Regions from separate parts of the Providencia sp. 2.29 genome, predicted to be linked through region 4. Evidence: predicted binding sites of a transcription regulator. Region 4 holds the regulator's gene; each other region holds the start of a gene.
What was found. The regulator PurR, encoded in region 4, represses purine synthesis genes. The targets are predictions, from matches to a motif close to CANGCAAACGTTTGCNTG.
Positions count from the first base shown of each region.

Region 1: serA (phosphoglycerate dehydrogenase) is a predicted target of PurR. The motif match lies at 2,632-2,649, and genes of this name have one in related genera.
Region 2: I3B46_RS01220 (NCS2 family permease) is a predicted target of PurR. The motif match lies at 2,941-2,958, and genes of this name have one in related genera.
Region 3: purL (phosphoribosylformylglycinamidine synthase) is a predicted target of PurR. The motif match lies at 1,655-1,672, and genes of this name have one in related genera.

Region 1 is NZ_CP065420.1:1,541,312-1,545,975, reverse strand. Features, by position in the region: gene zapA (cell division protein ZapA) at 1-245, shown strand, start outside; RNA gene ssrS (6S RNA) at 358-539, shown strand; gene I3B46_RS06855 (5-formyltetrahydrofolate cyclo-ligase) at 671-1,261, shown strand; gene serA (phosphoglycerate dehydrogenase) at 1,303-2,553, opposite strand; gene I3B46_RS06845 (YcxB family protein) at 2,882-3,403, opposite strand; gene rpiA (ribose-5-phosphate isomerase RpiA) at 3,574-4,230, opposite strand; gene I3B46_RS06835 (LysR family transcriptional regulator ArgP) at 4,422-4,664, shown strand, end outside.
Region 2 is NZ_CP065420.1:283,353-288,016, reverse strand. Features, by position in the region: gene hemN (oxygen-independent coproporphyrinogen III oxidase) at 1-588, opposite strand, end outside; gene yihI (Der GTPase-activating protein YihI) at 799-1,326, opposite strand; gene I3B46_RS01220 (NCS2 family permease) at 1,527-2,861, opposite strand; gene I3B46_RS01215 (amino acid ABC transporter permease) at 3,077-3,829, opposite strand; gene I3B46_RS01210 (amino acid ABC transporter permease) at 3,831-4,583, opposite strand.
Region 3 is NZ_CP065420.1:1,655,294-1,659,957, forward strand. Features, by position in the region: gene mltF (membrane-bound lytic murein transglycosylase MltF) at 1-1,314, opposite strand, end outside; gene purL (phosphoribosylformylglycinamidine synthase) at 1,756-4,664, shown strand, end outside.
Region 4 is NZ_CP065420.1:2,672,695-2,677,358, reverse strand. Features, by position in the region: gene punC (purine nucleoside transporter PunC) at 1-470, opposite strand, end outside; gene punR (DNA-binding transcriptional activator PunR) at 594-1,499, shown strand; gene purR (HTH-type transcriptional repressor PurR) at 1,500-2,525, opposite strand; gene cydH (cytochrome bd-I oxidase subunit CydH) at 2,795-2,878, shown strand; gene sodB (superoxide dismutase [Fe]) at 2,954-3,532, opposite strand; gene I3B46_RS12310 (Grx4 family monothiol glutaredoxin) at 4,234-4,581, shown strand; gene rnt (ribonuclease T) at 4,662-4,664, opposite strand, start outside.

The DNA of each region.
Region 1 (4,664 bases), 1.1 Mb from region 4:
CATCCGCCCAAGAACTTGAGCAACGCCTTCAAGATCTCAAAGATAGAAGTGGTGTTACTAATACAGAACAGCTTATTTTTATCGTTGCATTGAACGTGTGTCACGAATTAACACAAGAAAAGACAAAAACACGCGATTATGCATATAATATGGAAGAGAAGATAAAAATGCTGCAACAAACAATCGAGCAAGCATTACACGATCAGGTAAAAATCACTGAGAGGCAGGTTATGCCTATCGGCTAAATTTGCTTAATAATCATACACTAGTATAAAAAAATAAACGAAAATAGGGTTGCTTTTTAAATCCAATTTCATACAATGAAGTACATAGAGTGACGTTACGTACTCAAACCAAATTTCTCTGAGATGCTCGTGAGTGGGTCAGTCCCCTGAGCCGATATTTCAAAAAAACAGAATGTGGTTATTGCGCTGGTGAGCACGCCTGATTCGCTCAGGAAGCCTAAAGGTTGCTAAACTACGTTCACCTTGAACCAAGGGTTCAAGGGTTACAGCCTACAACGGCATCTTGGAGACCCTCAATTTTTCCCATAAGCTTGCTTCTAATACTATTATCTCACGCTCATTAGGCTATACTTCCAACCATTACTTACATATTTATCAAACCACTAATAATAATAGAGTTAATAGCCTCTAAGGTTGCGGATCTTATGGAAGATAACTTATCAGTCATGCGTCAGCAAATTCGCCAATCGGTTCGTCAGTTACGCCAGCAGCTGAGTCCAGAGCAACAACAACTGGCTGCAAAAAAAATCGTACAACACACCTTATCTCACCCTAAGATTGCTCAAGCACAACACATTGCGTTGTTTCTTTCTTTTGATGGCGAGATCCACACTCAACCATTAATTGATGCACTATGGCAGCAAGGGAAAAAAGTTTACCTGCCCGTATTACATCCCTTTAGCCCTCATCATCTGCTGTTTTTAAACTATGCGCCGACAACTCAGTTAGTTAAAAATCGATTTAACATTGATGAACCCCCATTAGACGTAACCGAAGTGCGACCCATAAATCAGTTAGATGTCATGATGATCCCACTGGTTGCCTTTGATGAACAGGGTCAACGTTTAGGTATGGGAGGCGGTTTTTATGATAGGACTTTAGCTAATTGGCAGCAGAAAGGATTTTACCCAATAGGGCTTGCCCATGATTGCCAACGGGTCACCGCTCTCCCCGTGGCACATTGGGATATTCCTCTTCCTGAAATTATTACCCCACAAAAAATATGGCACTGGTAACCCAGTGCCATAATATCCATTCGATACGCTTGGTTAAATGATTAATACAGTAGTCGAGCGCGGATAGTGCCCGGCAATTGTTTCAATTTAACCAGAATATCATCAGCGTGATCGGGCTGTTGCGTGATAATATCAATTACAACGTAACCAACATTTCCAGCAGTACGTAAATACTGGCCAACAACGTTGATATTGTTTTCAGTAAACACTTGGTTAATGCTATTCATCATTCCAGGGCGGTTTTCATGAATATGCAATAGACGGTTAGTATCTTCAGTATGTACTGGCAGAGAAACTTCAGGGAAATTAACCGCGGAAAGCGTCGAACCATTATCTGAATATTTCGCTAATTTACTTGCAACCTCTAACCCGATATTTTCTTGTGCTTCTTCTGTTGAGCCACCAATATGAGGCGTCAAAATCACGTTGTCGAACTTGATTAGCTCACTAATGAATGGGTCATTAGGGTCATTGTTCGCCGCAGGCTCTGTCGGGAATACGTCAACTGCCGCACCTGACAGATGTTTGCTTTCCAGTGCATCAGCCAAAGCAGGGATATCAACAACTGTACCGCGTGACGCATTGATGAAAATGGCCCCCGGTTTCATCAGTTCAAACTGCTCTTTTGCAAACATATTTTTGGTGCTTGCTGTTTCTGGCACATGCAAGCTCACAACGTCGCTCATGTTTAATAGTTCAGCCATTGAGCGAACTTGTGTCGCATTGCCCAGCGGTAATTTATTTTCAATATCATAAAAATAAACATCCATACCAATCCCTTCAGCCAAAATACCTAGCTGAGTACCGATATGACCGTAACCAACAATCCCTAAGCGTTTACCGCGAGCTTCAAAGCAACCTTTCGCCTGTTTTTCCCAGATGCCGCGATGCGCTTTCATATTCGCTTCCGGAATACGACGTAACAGCAGTAACAATTGACCTAAAACCATCTCAGCAACGGAACGGGTATTTGAGAAAGGCGCATTAAAAACAGGGATACCGCGTTTCGCCGCAGCATCTAAATCCACTTGGTTTGTACCAATACAGAAACAGCCGACAGCCACTAATTTTTCTGCTGCCGCAAAGATCTCTTCAGTCAGATGAGTACGGGAGCGAATACCGACAAAACGCGCATCTTTAATTGCTTCTTTTAACTCTTCGTCCGACAACGCACTTTTGTGATATTCAATGTTGGTATAGCCTGCTGCTTTTAAATTATCAACCGCGCTTTGGTGAACTCCTTCCAATAGTAAAAATTTAATTTTGTCTTTTTCCAAAGATACCTTAACCATTTACCCTACCCTATCAGCTTAAGATTCATAACAGATGAACTTTCCGTGTACCAACATAGCAAAAAACGGCGCAGTATCAATACAATCGTTTGCCTCATTTATCTGGTTAAGTGCGAAGAAAAAGAAGTTATGTGGCAGAAAATCAGGGGCGGTAACACAAAATAAGGATTTTGCCTGTGCAATAAGCATTAGTGTGAGATATATCACCAAAATAAGGGGGAAATAAAAATTGCTATTTTTTTATTGCTAGATGATATTAGTAAAATAGATGACTTAGACAGGCATCTATCTTCCAAACCAATAGACCAATTGTTTTTACAGCAAAAATTTACTTAACTAAATTAATCGCTTTTTCTTTTACCATTCGCACAAATTGTTGGCTCTCTTCTGTCGACGCAAAACAGCGCGCTGGAATGATAATGGCGAAAACACGGTCTATAAAAAGATACAATAAATCACCATCCGTCCGTACAAATTTAAATGACTCCCATTTAATCAATGCGTTGCCATATTTACTTACCTCATGAAGCCCAATCTCATCAAAACGATATTCCTTTTCACAAAACAGGTAGCCGCCTTCATCAGGAATTGCTCGATTAAACGTTTTCAATAATCGAACGGCAATAAACAAAAATAAAAATGAGGCGATAATAAACGCAATGGTTAACTGAAAAAGGGTGATATTTAAAAGCTGAAAAGCCACAATAAATGCGATGAAAAAAACAACCGCCATCACAATCAACGATTTATCCCATGCACTATTCTCGGAAAAATAGTCATTTTTATAACAGTAATTATTGAAACGGACATATTCGTTGCGTTCGAGTTTGACTTTGATGTGATCTACCATGTCAATACATCCCTAGTATCATGAAATGATCATTTGAGAAAGGCTAAAGTCAGTCGTTCCTAGCTATGCTGTTATCAGCATAGCTAAGTCAATCTAACTGGCTAAGGGGGATATTCAAATAATAACCGATTTCTAACAAACAGCAGTATTAAATCGATATTCAGAACAAACTATTTAATCGTTTTTACGCCTTCAGAAGTCCCCATTAAAACAATGTCAGCGCCACGATTTGCAAACAAACCAACCGTAACAACGCCTGCAATGGCGTTAATTTTGTTTTCGAGAGCAACAGGATCCACAATGCTTAAATTATGCACATCAAGAATCACATTACCGTTATCAGTAACGACATTTTGGCGGTACTCTGGTACACCACCTAATTTAACAAGTTCACGCGCGACATAGCTGCGTGCCATTGGGATCACTTCAACAGGGAGAGGGAATTTACCCAATACATCCACTTGTTTAGACTCATCTACGATGCAAACAAATGTTTTGGCAATCGCTGCCACAATTTTTTCACGTGTTAAGGCTGCCCCGCCACCTTTGATCATGTTTTTATGGTGATCAATTTCATCTGCACCATCAACATAAACATCCAGCGAATCAACATCATTACAATCTAACACAGGAATGCCCAGTGATTTAAGTTTCGCTGTCGATGCTTCTGAACTTGAAACTGCCCCCTCTATCTGCCCCTTCATTGTTGCCAAAGCATCAATAAAATGAGAGGCGGTAGAGCCAGTGCCGACACCAACAATCGTGCCCGGTTTCACGTAATCTAATGCTGCCCAACCTACTGCTTTTTTTAATTCATCCTGAGTCATGCGATGCCTTCTACTATTTTTAAGAGTGAATGAGGTTTTTATCTGCTAATAATATTATATAACGGACACCTAACAAGTTCAGCTTTGTTCGTAATATTCTGTGATTCACACATTGTCATCAATATTGCAGGTGTTCTGAGGCAAAATATGGCATAGTGAGTCGTAGAATAACAACAAGGAGAATACCCCCAATGAAGCGCCCTGATTACCGCGCGTTGCAAGCACTGGATGCTGTCATTCGTGAAAGAGGATTTGAGCGGGCAGCTCAAAAATTATGTATTACACAATCTGCCGTCTCACAGCGGATCAAACAATTAGAGAACCTATTTGGTCAGCCGCTACTCGTTCGGACAGTACCGCCACACCCCACAGAGCAAGGGCAGAAGCTATTAGCACTTCTTCATCAAGTAGAATTACTCGAAGAACAATGGCTC
Region 2 (4,664 bases), 2.2 Mb from region 4:
ATTAATGAGCGCAAAAATAAAATCTTCATCTTGTTCGCGGTTAACTAAAACCTGAACGTCTTTATTAAAATCTTGCACCCCCATACTCAGGCGGTTGAACCCTTCGCTGCGCAAATGATCTATCATATCCAGTTCAATTTCACGGGGATCTACCTCTATCGACATTTCAACGTCATCAGAGAAATGGAAGTGTGTTTTGAGCAAAGTGACCAAATGGCTAACTTGAGCCTTATCGAGATAAGTAGGTGTGCCGCCGCCCCAATGCATCTGTGTAACGGTTCGCCCTTTTAATAAGGCTGCACGTTGAATAATCTCTTTTTCGATGACCTGCAAGTATTCATCTGCTTTATGCTTTTGCCGTGTCACCAGTTTATTGCAGCCACAAAAATAACAAAGCTTATGGCAAAAAGGGATGTGAACATAGAGCGATAATGGGTTTTCAGGGTAGCGTTGAGTTGCAGCCACAAACGCACTCTCATCATACTCTTGGTTAAATTCCAAAGCTGTCGGGTATGACGTATAGCGTGGCCCTGAATAATTATATTTTTGGATGAGAGAGAGATCCCAAACGATATTTTGCTCTGACATTAACATTCCTCAATTGCGCCGAATACCTACTTACAGGCTGTATCTTATGCTTTTTTATTGGCGAACTTATATACACGACATAATAACATAAAAGAAATTATAACTTGTGATTGGCAAGAGAGAGTTGATGCAGCACCAAAAGTCGCATGACTTGAATGAATTTTAACCAAAACCTCCTCCAGCAGTGCACCGGAGGAGATAGAAAAACGATTATTTACTTTTCAGGATACGCATAATGTCATCCAGTTTATCTTCGTCTTCTTCTTCATCGTCGTCGGTCAGTTCAATACCTAAAATAGACATCAGCTCATCAATGCGGTCTAAACAAGTATCAATATACGCCTGCTCTTCCGCTGTCACCGTTTCACCATCTTCTAAACGCGCCAACAAGCTATCTAAACGATCGTCCTGCTCAAGCATTTCAAGCTCTTGCTCTGGTGATAATTTAACTTTTACTGCCGGCTCTTTAGCGGGCGCTGGGCGTGTTACCACCGCATTATCATCAACAACCAACGGAATCGGTTTTTTGCTACCCACACGTGGGTCTAGGGCCTGATTTTGATTTCCAGACTTGCTATTCGTTGATTTTTCTTGATAACGCGCCCCTGATTTATTACCACGATGCTTTTTCTGGCGTTTGCGCTCACGCCCTTCTGCATTAAGCTCTTCTTTTGTTTTACGGTACTTTTTCTTGGTTTTGCTGGCGGTTTTACTTGCCGGTTTTTTTGGTGAATTCATGGTCTGATACCTTGATAAGTCAGTTTCTGCTGCGGAATCTAGCAGAATCCCTCAAGCTGTGAAAGCACTTGAGCAGCAATTAAAACGGTTTTTTGCATTTTGCTTGTCAGTCTTATTGATTATAGCTCGAATTGATAGCAATTAAGAGTATTTGATGACAAAACGGCTCCAAGAAGGGAGCCGTTAGATAAGGAAGGTGATTAGGCGTCGACTAAAACCATTTTTAAAATAAATAAAATGGAAACTAAAACAACACATAACCCTAAGTCGCGCCAACGACCAGTACCGATCTTCATTGCACAGTAAGCGATAAAGCCTAATGCAATACCTTCTGTAATCGAAAAGCTAAATGGCATCATGACCGCAGTAATAAATGCAGGCACCGACTCCGTCAAATCATCCCACTTCACACGCGTTAAACTGGATGTCATCAACACGCCAACATAAATCAGCGCGCCCGCGGTTGCATAAGCAGGAACCATACCCGCTAAAGGAGAAATAAACATGGTTAATAGGAATAACACCCCGACCACAATGGCAGTCAGACCAGTACGCCCACCAACAGATACCCCCGAAGAGCTTTCGATATAAGCGGTTACCGATGATGTTCCCATTGCAGAGCCGGCAACAGAACTTAAGCTATCCACATAGAGTGCTTGCTTCATGCGCGGGAATGTTCCGCGAGCATCAGTAATGCCAGCTTTATCCGTAACCCCAATCATTGTGCCGGATGAGTCGAATAAGTTAACCAACATAAAAGCAAAGATGACCCCAGACAGCGCCAAGTCCAGTGATCCCAAAATATCGACTTGCCCCACTACACTGGTGATGCTAGGTGGCAAAGAGAAGATGCCGTTGAACTTCACATCGCCTAATGCAAGGCCAATCAAGGTAGTGACCACAATGGAAACTAATACTGCTGCATGAATATTACGGGCAGCTAAAATTGCAATAATGAAAAAGCCCAGAGCACCTAACCAAACGTTATGTTGGGTGAAGTTACCAATGGAGACTAAAGTGTCTGGATTCGCCACGATAATACCTGAATTTTTCAGCCCCATCATGGCAATAAATAGACCGATACCGCTGGTGATCCCCACACGCAAACTCAATGGAATATTTGCAATGATCCAGTAGCGGATACGAAAGAGTGTTAGAATAAAGAGACCCACAGCGCCCCAGAACACAGCGCCCATCGCAACTTGCCATGAATACCCCATCGCCCCAACGACGACAAAAGCAAAAAAGGCATTTAGCCCCATTGCTGGTGCCACCGCGATAGGTAGGTTTGCTAATAACCCCATCAAAATACTGCCGATAGCCGCAATTAAACAGGTCGTTACGAATACGGCTTTAATGTCCATCCCTGCGACAGATAAAATTTGAGGGTTAACAAAGACAATGTAGACCATTGTGAGGAAGGTTGTAAAACCTGCAACGACTTCAGTTTTCGCCGTTGTTCCGTGTTCTTGTAATTTAAACACGCGTTGGAACAGACCCTGTTGTTGCACAGAGCCAGAAGATTGATTACTCATTAGATATTGCGCCCAAAAAAAGTTTTTTTCGCCCTATCCTACAACAAACAAATCGAGAGTGTTACCGTTAAAATGAAAAAAAGAAAACGTTTGCGTGATGATAATACTCAAAAGTGCGTTAACTTACTGATACAGCAAGATGAATTGGAATTTACAGAAAAAAGAAATTTTTGCGTGATCGTGGCGGCGCCATTTGCACCGCCACATTATGATGATTACGATAAGGCGAGTAGCTTCTGCCTACGCCAAAAGAGTAATGACCGCTTCGCAGCAAATGGTTTAGCCCCACGATGATGACTTAAACGTTTTGCTATCAAGTTGGCGACAATTTCTAATGTCAGACAGATGACAAAGTAAATAAACGCGACAAATAAGAAAATTTCGAGTGGATAAACCATTTCACGGTTATTCACCTGTGTTGCCAAAAATGACAGTTCAGCAACGCCCACAATGTAAGCCAAAGACGTGTCTTTAATCAGCGCAACCCATTGGTTAATAAACGATGGCACCATCATGCGTAATGCTTGGGGTAAAACTATTTGCCAAAGCACTTGCCAACGGCTAAAACCTAACGATAAGCCAGCCTGCCATTGCCCTTTGCCTATTGCTAAAATGCCCGCCTTAACCGCATGGGCCAAATACGCCGACGTGATTAAGGCGAGAGCGCAAATCACTGAGGCGATACCCGGTATTTCGGTTCCGAGCACAACGGGCAAAAAGAAATAAGTCCAAAAAATCAGCATAATGACGGGAATGGCGCGGAAAAAGCCTAAAACAGCAGCGAACAGGTTCATCCAGAAACCACGTAACATCGCTAAGGCAACACCACCAAGCGTACCGAATACAATCGACATTGCCCCCGCGACCAAGCTGATAATTAATGTTAATGCGGCACCTTCAATAGGGCCATCTGGAAACGCACCAAACAAAAGGTACTGCCAGTTTTGCTCAATGACTGAAAAATCCATCTTACACACTCTCCACTAAATTACGTTGCGCTCGCCACTGCCCCCAACCTTCCATTACAGCGATAATCGCAATATACAGCACAGTGGCTAGGCCAAATGCCGTAAATGTCTGTAGTGTTTGGCTTTCAACCTGACGTGATACATAAGATAGCTCAGCCACACCAATCGCCATGGTTAAAGAGGAGTTTTTAACGACATTCATGTATTGCCCAAGAAGAGGTGGCATGGCTATTTTAACGGCCTGGGGTAGCACCACATGTTTCATCGCTTGCCACCCTGTTAAACCCAGCGCAAAAGCGGCATATTTTTGGCCTTGTCGTACACCACGGATACCGGAGCGTATTTCTTCGGCAATAAATGGTACGGTATATAACGTTAAGCCAATAAAACCTGCTAAAAATTCAAACGAAGGCCAACTGAGCGTCATCCCCGCAAATGTGATTTCGTGGGGAGTATTAAGCCACGCCATCATATCCGATGATAAAATTTCACCGGAAGCGAAATACCAGAAAAAGAGTTGAACCAACAACGGGGTATTGCGAAAAACGGAAACATACACTCCGACAATCCAGCGTAGCGGAGCAATTTGGCTATCCCTTGCCGCAGCAACCACAAAACCTAATAACGTTGCAGCGATAATGGTACAAATGGAGATCCAGAGGGTCAGTAAAAAACCATAACCAAACCATTCCAAATACTCGGGAGCTAAAAAATGCTCAGAAAGAAACTCGCCGCTCGTTAATTTTTCAAACATAAGTGCTGCCTTTTATAACTAAGAACCCCGCGATAATATGCGGGGCTATTTATTCTATGCTTATCGACCAGTGAGCATGGA
Region 3 (4,664 bases), 1.0 Mb from region 4:
ATCTTGGTTTTGTAAATACCCAACCAAACTTTGATGGTAGCGGCGAATATTTTCAACATAGCGGTAGGCTTCGTGACCCCGTGCGTAACCATAGTTAAGTTGAGAATAATATTTTTTTTGTGTTAGAAGAGGTAACCTTGATTTCACATCTAGCCAGCGGTCAGGATCACCTCCTTGCATTTCAGTTAGCTTTCTAACATCTTGCATGTGGCCATAGCCCATATTATAGGCGGCTAAAGCAAACCAAATTCTATCGTCATCAGCAATGGATACTGGCAGGCGCTGCATCAGATATTCGAGATAGGCAGCTCCTCCTTTAATACTCTCCTCAGCGTCTAACCTATCAGCGACACCCATGGTTTCCGCCGTTGGTTTTGTAAGCATCATTAGTCCACGTACACCTGTTGGTGAGGTAGCCAAAGGATCCCAATGGGATTCTTGCCATGCAATAGCGGCTAAGAGTTTCCAATCAAGGGTCGTGGCATATTTTTCAAATAGTGGCTGATAATTGGGCAGTTTTTTGTTGATAGCGTTAATAAATGAAATGGTATCAAAATAATCGAATGAACTAACGTGACTGAAATATTTTTCATCAAGTCTTGCGAGTAAGTCTATTTCATTACTGACATTGAAAAAGTCGAGAAGAGCAGCGTTTAGGCTATCGTCATTAAGACGTTTCATATACCAAGTAATGGCGTGATCATCGACTAAATCGAATCCAACAGCAATTTCTGGATGAATGCGTTGTTGGAGGGCAACGGAAATTGAATCTTCGAGTGTATAGTCAATCAGCCCTTCGGCAACCATTTCTAACAATTGATTGGTTGTGTATTCGGTAGTTTCTTGCCAAGTCAGCTCTGGGTATTTATCGGCTAATGATTTGAGGGTGCTGGCGTGTGCAGAGCCTGCCATAACCACCAATTTTCCTTTAATATCATTAAAGCTCTTAGGGCGAGTAGAACCCTTTCGGTAGACCAATTGCTGTGTCACATTTAGGTAGCTTGGCCCAGTTTTCATTTTTTGTAATCTATCTTTATTATAGAGCAGACCAGCAACCCCGATATCTGCATTCCCCTCTTCAATATCATCAAAAATAAGTTCGACGGTGGGTCTCATGGTGATGATTAGTTTTACGCCGAGGTAATCGGCAAAGCTTTGTACAAGCTCATAATCAAAACCATGCAGATTCGCTTCATCGTCAAGATAAATCAGGGGGGAGCTAATCGCGCTGACTCGCAATTCACCTCGAGAGAGGATTTGATTGAGTTGATTATTTTGTGTATTGGGCCAGCGGAGATTCAGTCCGATAATCATGGCCGCAACAAGCGCAATAATCCCAATAATGAAATAATTAACCTTGATGTTATTCAAAAAAAATATCTCGTATGTATACCCTTTATACTTCAAGTCCAGATTGCTTTGCACTGTTTAGCAATCGAAGCTGCTATCCAAGCGAGTCAATAGATGAATGTTGCTATCTCTCAATCGCCCAGAAAATTGTGGGTGTTTGTATGCCGGTGTTGTAATAAAAATTGTTATAAGTAATGGTTATATTTCCAGTGTTTGGACATTTTGCTCAACAATTATGATCCGTGCAACCAATATTGTGCTATTTCGTTCCTAATAATTTTTAACGGTTTGCTTTATTTTTAGTCACGCAAACGGTTTCGTATTGATTCGCATTGCTCTATAATGTGTTCCGGTTCCCCTGCTTTTATGATCAGGGCTGGCGTTTAAATGAGAGAATTTAAGACTATGGAAATTTTGCGTGGTTCACCTGCTCTATCAGCATTTCGTATTGCTCGCCTGTTGGCGTTGTTTGCTGAAAAACAGCTTCCTGTTACGGATATTTATGCTGAATATATGCACTTTGCTGAACTATCAGCGCCTTTAAGTGAAAGCGAGCAAGGCAAACTGCGTAGTTTGCTGAAATACGGTCCTTCTCTCGCGGAGCACGAGCCTTTTGGTAAACTCATATTAGTGACACCACGCCCAGGAACAATTTCTCCTTGGTCATCTAAAGCGACAGATATTGCTCACAATTGTGGTTTATCTCAGGTCGAAAGAATTGAACGTGGTATTGCTTACTATGTGCAAGCCGATTCATTATCACAAGCACAGTGGCTAGACGTTGCAGCGCTACTACATGACCGCATGATGGAGAGTGTTTTTGGCTCTTTTGAGCAAGCTGAGGCACTGTTTGTTCATCATCAACCCGCACCAATGAAAGTTATTGATATCAGTCGTCATGGCCGAACTGCCCTCGAAAAAGCTAACGTAGAAATGGGGTTAGCACTTGCTGATGATGAAATTGATTACCTTCTAAATGCATTCACTGAGTTAAAACGCAACCCAACGGATGTTGAACTGTATATGTTTGCACAGGCAAACTCAGAACACTGCCGCCATAAAATTTTTAATGCAGATTGGATCATTGATGGTGAAAAACAGCCTAAATCGCTGTTTAAAATGATTAAAAACACCTTTGAAACGACGCCAGACTATGTGTTATCTGCTTATAAAGATAATGCGGCAGTGATGGAAGGATCTTCCGTGGGGCGTTTCTTCCCAGAATCAGATAGCCGTACTTATCGTTATCATCAAGAAGATGCTCATATTTTGATGAAAGTCGAAACACATAACCACCCTACAGCGATCTCTCCATGGCCGGGGGCAGCAACGGGCTCGGGCGGTGAAATTCGTGATGAAGGGGCGACAGGGCGCGGTGCCAAACCGAAAGCAGGTTTAGTTGGTTTCTCAGTATCGAATTTACGTATCCCTGGGTTTGAGCAGCCATGGGAAGAAGATTTCGGCAAACCGGAACGTATCGTTACCGCTCTCGATATTATGCTAGAAGGGCCATTAGGTGGCGCGGCGTTTAATAACGAATTTGGTCGCCCAGCACTATTAGGTTACTTCCGTACCTATGAAGAAAAGGTTAACAGCCATAACGGTGAAGAGCTACGCGGCTATCATAAACCTATTATGTTAGCTGGAGGGATTGGCAATATCAGGGCGGATCACGTGCAAAAAGGTGAGATCCCTGTTGGAGCAAAACTCATCGTCCTTGGTGGGCCATCAATGAATATCGGTCTTGGTGGTGGTGCCGCATCTTCTATGGCTTCTGGTCAATCAGATGCTGATCTGGATTTTGCATCAGTGCAGCGTGATAACCCAGAAATGGAGCGACGTTGCCAAGAGGTTATTGATAATTGTTGGCAGTTGGGTGAGAACAACCCCATTTTATTTATCCATGATGTGGGAGCGGGTGGCTTATCGAATGCCATGCCTGAATTAGTGAGTGATGGGGGCCGTGGTGGTTGCTTTGAACTGCGCAAAATTCTGAATGATGAGCCTGGAATGAGCCCATTAGAAGTATGGTGTAATGAGTCTCAAGAGCGTTACGTCTTAGCCGTTGCTCCAGAACAAATGGCTCTATTTACGGCAATTTGTGAGCGTGAGCGTGCTCCTTTTGCAGTAATTGGTGAAGCAACCGAACAGCGTGAATTAGTTTTAAAAGATGCGCATTTTAATAATCAACCTATTGATATGCCTCTTGATGTGCTGTTAGGTAAAACCCCTAAAATGTTGCGTGATGTGAATACATTAAAGGCACAACCAGGGGCGTTAGATAGAACGTCTATCCATTTAAATGAAGCAGTAAAACGCGTGTTGCATCTTCCAGCCGTCGCGGAAAAAACATTTTTAATTACTATTGGTGACCGTACAGTGACTGGTATGGTTGCGCGTGATCAGATGGTTGGGCCTTGGCAGATCCCTGTCGCGGACTGCGCGGTCACAACAGCGAGTCTTGATAGCTACTATGGCGAGGCTATGTCAATTGGTGAAAGAACCCCTGTTGCATTGTTAGACTTCGCCGCTTCTGCCCGTATGGCGGTAGGGGAAGCATTAACTAATATTGCTAGCGCATATGTGCAAGATCTAAAACGAGTAAAACTTTCAGCTAACTGGATGGCGGCGGCGGGGCATCCCGGGGAAGATGCAGGTCTGTATGAAGCTGTGAAAGCGGTAGGCGAAGAACTGTGTCCTGCTTTAGGGTTGACTATCCCTGTTGGTAAAGATTCGATGTCAATGAAAACACGTTGGCAAGATAATGGTGAAGAGCGTGAAATGACATCACCACTATCACTGATTATTAGCGCATTCGGTCGTGTTGAAGATGTGCGTTTGACGGTGACACCTGAATTAAAAACGGACGTTGACTCTGCCTTAATGTTAATCGATCTTGGTCAAGGGCATAATGCTTTAGGCGGCTCGGCTCTTGCGCAAGTTTACCGTCAGTTAGGTAACAAAGCACCGGATGTGCGCGACCCTAAATTACTATCTGGTTTCTTTGCCGCTATCCAACGCTTATTGTCAGAGCAAAAACTGCTAGCATACCATGACCGCTCTGATGGTGGTCTGTTCGTGACATTAGCTGAGATGGCATTTGCAGGCCATTGCGGTATTAATGTTGATATTAGCGAATTTGATGAAGATATTCTCGCCGCGCTGTTTAATGAAGAGTTGGGCGCCGTTATCCAAATTAAACAGCAAGATAAGCAATATGTTGAAAATTGCTTTGCTGAAGCGGGCTTAGGTGAATGTTTACATTATCTAGGTACGGTCACCCAAGAAGATGCATTGGTGATTAATAGTCGTGA
Region 4 (4,664 bases):
CATGCACCCAATAAAGGCGCCAAAGCAGGAGAAAGAGCAACTAGGGGCATAATGGTCGCAAACACTTTTTGCGTACTAGAGGAGTCATAACGGTCGATAACTAGTGCTTGCCAAAGAACGGCTGCACTACAGACGCCAATTGCCTGTAAAAAACGTAAGATAAGCAGTTGTGTTGCACTGGTGACCCATAACATCCCTAAACAACTTAAAATAAAGAGTGACAAACCGGCAATGAGGATCGGTTTACGACCTAGCTTATCCGATAAAGGCCCCCATAGCAGTTGAGCAAGGGCAAATCCCCCTAAGAAGATACTTAGAGAAGCACTAATTGCGCCTTCAGAAGTATTTAATGCAGTTTGCATTGACCCAAATGCGGGAAGATACATATCAATAGCTAAGAACCCTAGCATACTCAACCCAGCAAGGTAGAACATAAAGCCTGGGGAGTTTTTTGTCGCTGTATTTGTCATGGCAGATTACTTATCTAAAATTTACAAAATTGTTAATAGATACCCTATTGTATAGGTTGTATTTTTACATTGTGAAACGGTAATATTTGGAATGTGCTATCAAAATTTTTGAAAGGTATCGTTATGTGGTCAGCTCATTCCTTAGAAGTGATTGATGCAGTTGCAAGAACTGGGAGTTTTAGTGGTGCAGCAGAGGAGCTTCACCGAGTGCCTTCTGCGATTAGCTATACGGTCAAGCAAGTCGAGGAATGGCTTGCAGTACCGATATTTGAGCGCCGTCACCGCGATGTTGTTTTAACAGAGGCTGGGGAAATATTTATCAAGCAAAGTCGATCTGTTATCAAAAAAATGACACAGACACGCCACCAGTGTCAGCAAGCCGCAAATGGCTGGCGAGGGCAGTTTAGTATTGCGGTTGACTGCATAGTGAAACCTCAACGAACGGAGCAATTGATCCTCGATTTCTATCGCCACTTCCCAGACATTGAGTTGTATATCCATCCTGAAGTTTTTAACGGTGTTTGGGATGCGCTTGCGGATGGGCGTGTCGATGTGGCTATTGGTGCAACACGCGCCTCACCGATCGGCGAACGCTATAGTTTTCGTGATATGGGGTTTATGTCATGGTTATGTGTTGCCAGTCCTAACCACCCATTAGCGCAGTTAAAGGGAGGATTAACGGATGACCAAATGCGTGAATACCCAAGTCTGTGCCTTGAAGATACATCAAGGAACCTACCCAAACGCGATACATGGGCACTAGATAACCAGCGGCGTTTAGTCGTGCCATTTTGGGAAAATGGAATGGCGTGTTTAGTGAATGGGTTATGTGTTGGGATGGTACCTGAACACCGCGGAGCGCCATTTTGTGACGCTGGAAAGCTTGTGCCATTACAATTAACACAGCCGTTTCCGCCAAGCCCATGCTGTTTAACTTGGGTTGAAAAAAATACCTCACCGGCGTTGAGTTGGTTACTTGAATACTTAGGAGACAGTGAAACACTCAACGCCGAATGGCTAGCTCCTTAATTAGCGGCGGTAATCGATGAACGGACCATCAGCCACTGAGCGCCGTTCAACTAAACGTGGATGCACTTCGATTGTTTGTGCATCTTCACGTTTATTCACTATGCGATCTAGTAACATAGCGAATGCCATTTGGCCTAAGCGTTCTTTAGGTTGATGTATTGTGGTTAATGCAGGGGTGAAATAACGTGCATTGCGCACATTATCATAACCTATAATGGAAATATCTTGAGGAACCCGTAGCCCCATTTCGTCAGCGGCACAAATGGCGCCCATCGCCATGATGTCACCACCACAGAATACGGCAGTGGGTTTTTGCTTATTACTCAAAATTTGCATCATGGCTTTATAGCCTGACTCAGGTTCAAAGTCGCCTTGAACAATCCATTCGTCACGTAAAGTGACCTTCGCCTCTTCCATGGCCTTTTTAAAGCCAGTGAGCCGCCCAATCCCTGTATTTCTTTCCAAAGAGCCGGGGATCACCGCAATATCGCGATGGCCTCGGTCAATTAAGTAACGACCCGCGAGATAGCCGCCATGGAATGAATTATCAATGATACTGTCAGTAAAGTCACCGCGTGATGTTCCCCAATCCATAACGACCATTGGGATGTTACGGTAATCTTCTAACATATTGATTAGTTTATCAGGATATTCAGAACACATGACGAGTAGGCCATCGACACGTTTTTGTGCCAGCATCTGTAAATAAGCTTGTTGTTTACCTAAGTTATTATGCGAATTACATAAAATTAGAGTATAGCCTTTCTCATAACAACTGTTTTCAACAGACTCAATGACCTCAGCAAAATAAGGTGCCTCACTCGATGTCGCGAGCAAGCCGATGGATTTTGTATGATTAACTTTCAAACTACGAGCAACGGCACTCGGCGAATAATTGAGTTCTTTTATTGCAGCCCAAACAGCAGCCTTAGTATCATCGGCTACAAAGCGTGTTTTGTTAATTACATGGGATACGGTTGTGGTGGAGACGCCAGCGCGCTTCGCCACATCTTTAATCGTTGCCATGGGGAAAAAAAACTCCTGACCAATAAGCGGTCTTGTCATGAATTCTTATTAAAAATTACCAGCATATTGAGGCATAGTACCTTAACTGGCAATAATTTAGCGATTTGTTATCGATTTTGTCTGATCTAGCGCAAAAACAAAAGAAATAATTGATGTTATAACCTGTGATATAGACACTGGTTTTTATAAATCGTCATGTCATACTTATTTAACCATGTTAAAGTTATGGTTATGTTGCTGGTTAACTGTTCGTTTGATGAGAGGAACTCATGGATACAGATTTTAAATTTGGATTATTAGCAGCGTTAGGTTCTTTGGCTGTGATCATTGCTTTTGCAGTACATATTTTCTAATTTTGCCTTTTAAATAAAGGTAGAATGAATAAGGGCGAGTGAATACTCGCCCTTATTGTTAGTGATAAAAATCAATTAAGCTAGATTTTCTTCAACAAATTTCCAATTAACCAGCGCCCAGAAGTTCTCTAAATACTTAGGACGTGCATTGCGGTAGTCAATATAGTAGGCGTGCTCCCAAATATCGACAGTAAGAAGAGGTTTGTCATCACCAGAGATAGGGGTGCCAGCGTTAGAGGTATTTACAATCGCTAAGCTGCCATCAGTTTTTTTAACTAACCAAGTCCAACCAGCACCAAAGTTTTTGGTTGCTGCATCAGTGAACTGCTGTTTAAATTCAGCGAAAGAACCAAATGCTTTGTTAATCGCTTCTGCGACTTTACCTGTTGGTTCCCCGCCAGCGTTTGGCGCTAAGCAGTTCCAGTAGAAAGTGTGATTCCAAACTTGTGCCGCATTGTTAAAAATACCAGCATCTGAGGTTTTAATGATCTCTTCCAGTGATTTACCTTCGAAAGCAGTACCTTTGACTAAGTTATTCAGGTTAACAACATAGGTATTATGGTGTTTACCATAATGGTACTCGAGTGTTTCTTCCGAGATATAAGGTTCTAGAGCATTCTTAGCATAAGGTAGAGCGGGTAGTTCAAAAGACATTGCGTACTCCTTGTTTAGGTGTAAAACAACACATATGGGTGTAGTGCTCATAAAGTTGAGCGAATATTTTTATAGCCATGATCATGCTGTTAATGTGCATAAACTGAACATTTATGCGGCATGAACTATTATTTAATATATTAATAATAGCACGATATGGCTGCCTGATTGTAGGCTTAGTCATTATAGGGTTATCTTAACAAATCTTACTGATAAATACACCGTAAAATCATAGGGATATTATTTTATCAGCAGAGTTTCACCGTAACTGTAAACGGGGAGATGAACGTATGGCTTTTCAATAGCGGGTGGATGACTAACGTGTAGTTAGCTCATAACTACCGTCGCTCTCCTGATTGTTCCCTAATACCAAATAAATTTGTGAGATAAGCTGATAGTTCAGTGAGACTGTTATTCGTTGGTTTTTTATCATTGCGGGAGAGTATGGTAGGAAAAGAGTGATGCAGAGCAGGGAGCGTGCTAGGTAGTAGATTTATTTGACTTGAATCATAAATAAGTCACAATACAAGCAAACCAAAGGAGGGGCTTAACACCCCTCTTTTTCATTCGTAATCGCAGCTTAACTCATTGATGTATTAAGAGTGAAATGTAGTATTATGTAGTATGTTTTTTGTTCTGTATTTTTTATCTGATTGAAAAACAAGAAATATACTAATTATATTAATGTTAAGGAAGTAAAAATGACGACAATTGAAAGAATCGAACGCCAGATTAAAGAAAACCCAATCCTGCTGTATATGAAAGGCTCTCCTAAGCTTCCTAGCTGCGGTTTTTCTGCTCAGGCAGTTCAAGCGTTATCTGCTTGTGGTGAACGTTTCGCTTATGTCGATATCCTGCAAAATCCAGATATCCGTGCAGAGCTACCAAAATACGCAAATTGGCCAACATTTCCCCAATTATGGGTTGACGGTGAATTAGTAGGTGGTTGTGATATCATCATGGAAATGTATCAGCGTGGTGAATTACAGTCACTGATTAAAGAAACAGCAGACAAGTACCGTCCTGCTGATGAGACGAAAGCTGAGTAATCTCGTCATTAATGTATCTAAAAAGACCGTATTAAGCGTTTAGACTAATACGGTCTTTCTATTTCGGATACGGCTATTTTTTA